Regions from separate parts of the Anoxybacillus sp. CHMUD genome, predicted to be linked through region 1. Evidence: a T-box and tRNA genes for the amino acid it is inferred to sense, from the RefSeq annotation. Region 1 holds a T-box; the other holds one or more tRNA genes.
What was found. The T-box of region 1 lies ahead of tyrS (tyrosine--tRNA ligase). A T-box ahead of a tRNA ligase gene usually reads a tRNA of that ligase, here a tRNA-Tyr.
Positions count from the first base shown of each region.

Region 1 (3,399 bases):
TAGCCATCTTTTTTAGCTAGTAAATCAATGAAAATGTCTTTTGCACGACGCTCAATTTCAAACGTTAACCACGGGTATTTCTCTATTGGAGAAGGTAAGGAAGAAACAAAATCTTTCGTAATGTCGTATGCAATCGCTTCCTCATACTGCTCTTTTGAAATATACCCTGCTTTTTTCATGCGCGATAATACAGTTTTCATCCGATTTAACGCTGGGGATAAATCGTTTTTCAACTCCCCTTTGCTTGTAAACGGCGTATAGCGAAACGGACTTTGTGGCAATCCTGCTAAAAATGCAGCTTGCGGCAATGTTAATTCTTTTGCATCAACACCGAAAACGCCTTTTGCGGCAGCTTGAACGCCAGCAATATTTCGTCCAGATGCGTTTCTACCGAAAGGTACGACGTTCATGTATGCCTCTAAAATTTCATCTTTTGAAAAAAATTTCTCAAGCCGTAAAGCAAGTAATACTTCTTTTGCTTTTCGTTCAAATGACACTTCATTTGTTAAAATTTGGTTTTTAACAAGCTGTTGTGTTAATGTACTCCCACCGCTACGTGTTGAGGAGTTTGTTGCTTCTTGAAAAATGGCACGTATAATTGCTTTTGGTACAACCCCTTTATGCTCATAAAAATGTTCATCCTCCGTCGCGATAATCGCTTGAATGAAATAAGGGGAAACTTCTGAAAGTTTAATTTCGTCTCGCTCTAAATCGGATCGAAAATAACCAAGATATTGATGATTAGCAAAATAAATATGTGTCGTTTCTTCGTAGTTATAAATATCTTTTTTCATTTCTTTGTAAGGAATCGGTTCGGCATCTTTCACAAGCGAAGCGAAATACCCGGCCCCGACACCAAAGGCAAAACTGAACGCACATAAGCTAGCAATGAATATAATTAAACATACGTTCCAAATGACTTCATATGTAATTGTGAAATGGCGCCATAGCTTTTGCCAAGAAAATCTGACTTGTTTTTCAGACATAGTGACCTCCCATCCGTATTGTATTTTCATTATTATATCATAATTTGTCTTTTCATATCGGTAAATGTCTAAATTTGTTTCAATATCTTGACAACGATGAATGTTTTATGATAAAAGAGGATATACCGACATGTAAATAATTGAGCGATGATCGGAATGAGTAGTGCTTATCTCCCTGCGACCAGAGAGCTAGTGGTTGGTGCGAACTAGCGCATAGATGAGCATGAATTACCTCCGGGAGCATCTTTTGCGAACGGCGTGTGCCAAGTAGCAAAAGACGGTGTCGACCGTTATGGCAATGAAGTGAGAGAACATAGGTGTTCTCTAAGTAGGGTGGTACCGCGATATAAACTCGTCCCTTCATGTGAAGGACGAGTTTTTTTGTTGTGACTATAGACTAGAAAGGGTGATTGCAATGGATTTGCTCCAAGATTTACAATTTCGCGGTTTAATTAATCAAATGACGGATGAAGAAGGTCTGAAAGCATTGCTATCAGAAGAGCAAGTAAAAGTATATTGCGGTTTTGATCCGACGGCGGATAGTTTGCACATCGGTCACTTGCTTCCGATCTTAATGTTGCGTCGCTTTCAACAGGCGGGACACCAACCGATTGCGCTCGTCGGTGGAGCGACGGGGCTCATTGGGGATCCGAGTGGGAAAAAAGCGGAGCGAAAGTTGAATGAAAAAGAGACAGTTGCTCATTACAGTGAACGAATTAAACAGCAGTTAAGTCGTTTTTTAGATTTTGAAAAAGAAAATAACCGAGCGATTATTGCGAATAACTACGAGTGGATCGGATCGCTTGATGTCATTACGTTTTTACGTGATGTGGGGAAAAATTTTGGAATTAACTACATGCTTGCAAAGGAATCTGTACAGTCTCGATTAGAAACAGGAATTTCGTTTACAGAATTTAGCTATATGATTTTGCAAGCATACGATTTCTTAAAGTTATATGAAATGTATGGTTGTAAATTGCAAGTTGGTGGAAGTGACCAATGGGGGAATATTACAGCAGGGTTAGAGCTCATCCGAAAAACAGAAGAAGATGCCAAAGTATTTGGACTAACTGTCCCACTCGTAACGAAAGCGGATGGAACGAAGTTTGGGAAAACGGAAGGTGGAGCAGTATGGCTTGATGCTGATAAAACATCTCCATATGAATTTTACCAATTTTGGATTAATACAGATGACCGTGATGTCGTAAAATATTTGAAATACTTCACGTTTTTATCACATGAAGAAATTATCGAATTGGAAAAGCAAACAGCTGAAGCGCCAGAAAAACGGGCAGCGCAAAAAGCGCTAGCTGCTGAGATGACGCGCCTCGTTCATGGGGAAGAAGCGTTGCAGCAGGCGATCAACATTTCTGAAGCGCTCTTTAGCGGAGATGTAGCCAAACTAACAGCGGATGAAATTGAACAAGGGTTTAAAGATGTGCCATCGTACGTCTGCGATGAAAAAGAGATGGCGCTTGTTGATTTACTTGTAGCAAGTGGTATTTGCCCATCGAAGCGTCAAGCTCGTGAGGATGTCACAAACGGAGCGATTTATATCAATGGTGAGCGTGTGCAAGATGTGAATAAAATGATGACAGAAGAAGACCGTATGGAAGGACGTTTTACCATCATTCGTCGTGGTAAGAAAAAGTATTACTTAATTCGTTATGCATAAAAAATCCTCTCTGCCGAAGCAGAGAGGATTTTTTCATTAACGAGAGTAGAACTCAACGATTAATGCTTCGTTAATTTCCGCAGGCAACTCAGAGCGTTCAGGTAAACGAGTGTAAGTACCTTCTAATTTGTCTGCGTCAAGTGTTAAATAGTCAGGTACGAAGTTGTTCACTTCAAGCGCTTCTTTAATGATTTGAAGGTTGCGAGACTTTTCGCGAACAGAAATCGTTTGGCCTGGCTTTACACGGTAAGAAGGAATGTCAACGCGGCTGCCATCAACTAAAATGTGACCGTGGTTAACTAACTGACGAGCTTGACGGCGAGTGCGTGCGAAACCTAAACGGTAAACAAGGTTGTCTAAGCGAGACTCAAGTAAGATCATGAAGTTTTCACCGTGTTTACCAGCCATTTTACCTGCTTCTTCGAACGTTTTACGGAATTGACGTTCGTTTACACCGTACATATGGCGAAGTTTTTGCTTCTCTTGAAGCTGAATGCCATATTCAGATAGTTTTTTGCGTTGTCCTGGACCATGTTGACCTGGTGGGTAAGGACGTTTTTGTAACTCTTTACCTGTACCGCTTAACGAAATGCCAAGGCGGCGAGAAATTTTCCATGTTGGACCTGTATAACGAGCCATAAATGCTCCTCCTTTGTTTTTATTTTTGGTAAAATAAAAACAGTCGTGCCTCACTATTTATCGCCATTTTGTTTTCATGTATCCTCGCCCTAGCAGCTG
Region 1 is NZ_SDLG01000009.1:9,929-13,327, reverse strand. Features, by position in the region: gene ETB99_RS07960 (transglycosylase domain-containing protein) at 1-986, opposite strand, end outside; T-box leader at 1,125-1,349, shown strand; gene tyrS (tyrosine--tRNA ligase) at 1,402-2,661, shown strand; gene rpsD (30S ribosomal protein S4) at 2,698-3,300, opposite strand.

Region 2 (3,399 bases), on a different contig from region 1:
AAGATCCCTTGAAGATGACAAGGTAGATAGGTCCGAGGTGGAAGCGTGGCGACACGTGCAGCTGACGGATACTAATCGATCGAGGACTTAACTAAACACATACGAAAAGCGCAGGCGACTGTCCAGCCACGAAGAACGCGAAAGGCCTGCGAGGAGGCTGTTGCCGCCACAGCAGGACTGAAGCGATTCGAGGGGCTAGGAGCCGCAGCTAGACAAAAGAAAAGCGGAGAACGGTTCTTGACGTAGTCAAGAAAACATCCGACGGAGCCGAAAGCTTTTGACGAAGACGTGCACGCACGTCGAACGGAAAAAGCGCAGGCGTAGGAGGATGTTAGTTCGAAGCTAGACATCACGAAAAGCGGAGGCGACTGTTTAGCCTGTTATCTAGTTTTGAAGGAATAAAAAAATGCTTGACAACAAAAAATATTCCGTTATAATAACATTTGTCTAAAGCATTATTGCTCGGTGACGATGGCGGAGAGGTCACACCCGTTCCCATCCCGAACACGGAAGTTAAGCTCTCCAGCGCCGATGGTAGTTGGCGGGACACCGCCTGCGAGAGTAGGACGTTGCCGGGCAAAACAATATGTTATTCCGCAGTAGCTCAGTGACGAGCGATGCTTCATCGATCAAGCTGCGAGTTGCCTCGACGCATTCATCATCATTGAGTATGCGAGTAGAGGAAGAGGCAGTAGCATTCAATTGAAATAATGGTTAAGCAGTATGAATTACTTACATTTTTATTCCGCAGTAGCTCAGTGGTAGAGCACTCGGCTGTTAACCGAGCGGTCGTAGGTTCGAATCCTACCTGCGGAGCCAGTGCTTCCATAGCTCAGTTGGTAGAGCACTTCCATGGTAAGGAAGAGGTCACCGGTTCAAGCCCGGTTGGAAGCTTGTGTGTCGTATGTTGGCCCGTTGGTCAAGTGGTTAAGACACCGCCCTTTCACGGCGGTAACACGGGTTCGAATCCCGTACGGGTCATCTCTTTTACGGAGGATTAGCTCAGCTGGGAGAGCACTTGCCTTACAAGCAAGGGGTCGGCGGTTCGATCCCGTCATCCTCCACCATACGTTTTGATGAATGTGTAGGAAATTGGGTAGCATAATGTAGTCTAGGGAAAATGACTGCCGGCTTAGCTCAATTGGTAGAGCAACTGACTTGTAATCAGTAGGTTGCGGGTTCAAGTCCTGCAGCCGGCACCATCCGTGGAGGGGTAGCGAAGTGGCTAAACGCGGCGGACTGTAAATCCGCTCCCTTTGGGTTCGGCGGTTCGAATCCGTCCCCCTCCACCATTTGTTTTCACATAATGATTACATACATTTTTGTCATATCAATGTCGGATTATTTCGCGAATTTCCTTCAGAAATTCTCAAAATAATCCTGCGGTGTTAATTCATGAGGTAAATTCTGAGAAGTTAACTCATGAAGTTATATCAATGGGCTATAGCCAAGCGGTAAGGCAACGGACTTTGACTCCGTGATGCGCTGGTTCGAATCCAGCTAGCCCAGCCATTTAATTATAATTTAACTTATAACGAGCCATTAGCTCAGTAGGTAGAGCATCTGACTTTTAATCAGAGGGTCGGAGGTTCGAGTCCTCCATGGCTCACTGTTTGCGGAAGTAGTTCAGTGGTAGAACACCACCTTGCCAAGGTGGGGGTCGCGGGTTCGAGTCCCGTCTTCCGCTCCATGGGGCCTTAGCTCAGCTGGGAGAGCGCCTGCTTTGCACGCAGGAGGTCATCGGTTCGATCCCGATAGGCTCCATACTAAAACCTTAGGTAATACCTAAGGTTTTTTTCTGTTTGTTATAGAATAAATATTCAAAAAGTTGTCGAGTTGAGCCAACTGTTTCTCCTCATGTACAATAAACATCAGATACAACAAGGGGAGGAGATCGAGATGGACATTTCGATTATTGGAGTGCCAATGGACTTAGGACAAACACGCCGTGGTGTTGATATGGGGCCAAGTGCCATTCGCTACGCTGGCGTAGTAGAGCGTTTAGAAAACTTAAATCATGATATTGAGGATTTAGGAGATATTCAAATTGGTCGCGCTGAGCGCGTTCAAGATGTGACAAATCCAAAATTACGAAACTTGAAAGCGGTTGCTGAGGCGAATGAAAAACTAGCCGCTACGGTGGATGAAGTTGTGGCCAAAGGTCGTTTCCCACTAGTGCTTGGTGGGGATCACAGCATTGCGATTGGGACACTTGCAGGAGTGGCTAGACATTATAAAAGTTTAGGCGTCATTTGGTACGATGCGCACGGAGATTTAAACACGGAGGAAACATCGCCCTCGGGAAATATTCACGGTATGTCGCTTGCTGCAAGTTTAGGACTTGGTCATCCAGCTTTAACGATGATTGGTGGATATAGTCCAAAAGTGAAACCAGAAAATATTGTGATCATCGGTGCTCGTGCACTTGATGAAGGCGAAAAACAATTAATTAAAGAAAAAGGAATCAAAATATATACAATGCATGAGGTTGATCGTCTCGGTATGACAAAAGTAATGGAAGAGACGATTGCGTATTTAAAAGAACGAACAGACGGTGTACATTTGTCTCTTGACTTAGATGGGCTTGACCCACATGATGCACCTGGAGTTGGAACGCCGGTGATCGGTGGGCTCTCTTACCGTGAAAGTCATTTAGCGATGGAAATGTTAGCTGAAGCGCAAATCATCACTTCAGCTGAATTTGTTGAAGTGAATCCGATTTTAGATGAGCGCAATAAAACAGCTGCAACTGCTGTCGCTTTAATGGGATCGCTGTTCGGTGAGAAGCTTGTATGAGAGGTGGCATGATGCCACCTCTTCATTTTTTTTAAAAATATGAATATATTCGTTGCGATTTGTGGAACTTTGCTTTATGTTATTCGTATAAAATAGTAGCCCCCATGTGGAGGTAAATATTACATGGACATGTTTATTAGGCAACGCATTAAAGCAGTTAAAAAAGGAGATCAAAGTGCTTTTGCTGATATTGTTGAAATGTACAAAGATAAAATTTATCAACTATGCTATCGCATGTTAGGAAATCGTCATGAGGCGGAGGATGCGGCACAAGAAGCGTTTATTCGGGCGTATGTCAACATCCATACGTACGATCCAACTATGAAATTTTCTTCTTGGTTGTATCGCATTGCAACGAATTTATCGATCGATCGCATGCGTAAAAAAAATCCTGATGTTTATTTAGATGCGGAAGTGTCAGGAACAGATGGGCTAACGATGTACTCTCAGCTTGCAGATAAGGGAACTTCTCCGGAAGATGCTTTAGAAAGCTTAGAGTTACAGAAAATGGTTCAAGAAGCGATTTTAAAATTGCCGGAAAAATATCGCACAGTCATCGTTTTAAAATATATTGACGAGCTATCGTTACAAGAAATTAGTGAC
Region 2 is NZ_SDLG01000022.1:41,653-45,051, reverse strand. Features, by position in the region: partial or broken rRNA gene ETB99_RS12550 (23S ribosomal RNA) at 1-95, shown strand, start outside; rRNA gene rrf (5S ribosomal RNA) at 462-578, shown strand; tRNA gene ETB99_RS12540 (tRNA-Asn) at 745-819, shown strand; tRNA gene ETB99_RS12535 (tRNA-Thr) at 822-894, shown strand; tRNA gene ETB99_RS12530 (tRNA-Glu) at 910-981, shown strand; tRNA gene ETB99_RS12525 (tRNA-Val) at 992-1,067, shown strand; tRNA gene ETB99_RS12520 (tRNA-Thr) at 1,127-1,202, shown strand; tRNA gene ETB99_RS12515 (tRNA-Tyr) at 1,208-1,292, shown strand; tRNA gene ETB99_RS12510 (tRNA-Gln) at 1,438-1,512, shown strand; tRNA gene ETB99_RS12505 (tRNA-Lys) at 1,537-1,609, shown strand; tRNA gene ETB99_RS12500 (tRNA-Gly) at 1,616-1,690, shown strand; tRNA gene ETB99_RS12495 (tRNA-Ala) at 1,692-1,764, shown strand; gene rocF (arginase) at 1,900-2,796, shown strand; gene sigW (RNA polymerase sigma factor SigW) at 2,920-3,399, shown strand, end outside.
Region 2: it has a tRNA-Tyr gene. The T-box ahead of tyrS (tyrosine--tRNA ligase) is inferred to sense a tRNA for this amino acid. The anticodon was not compared.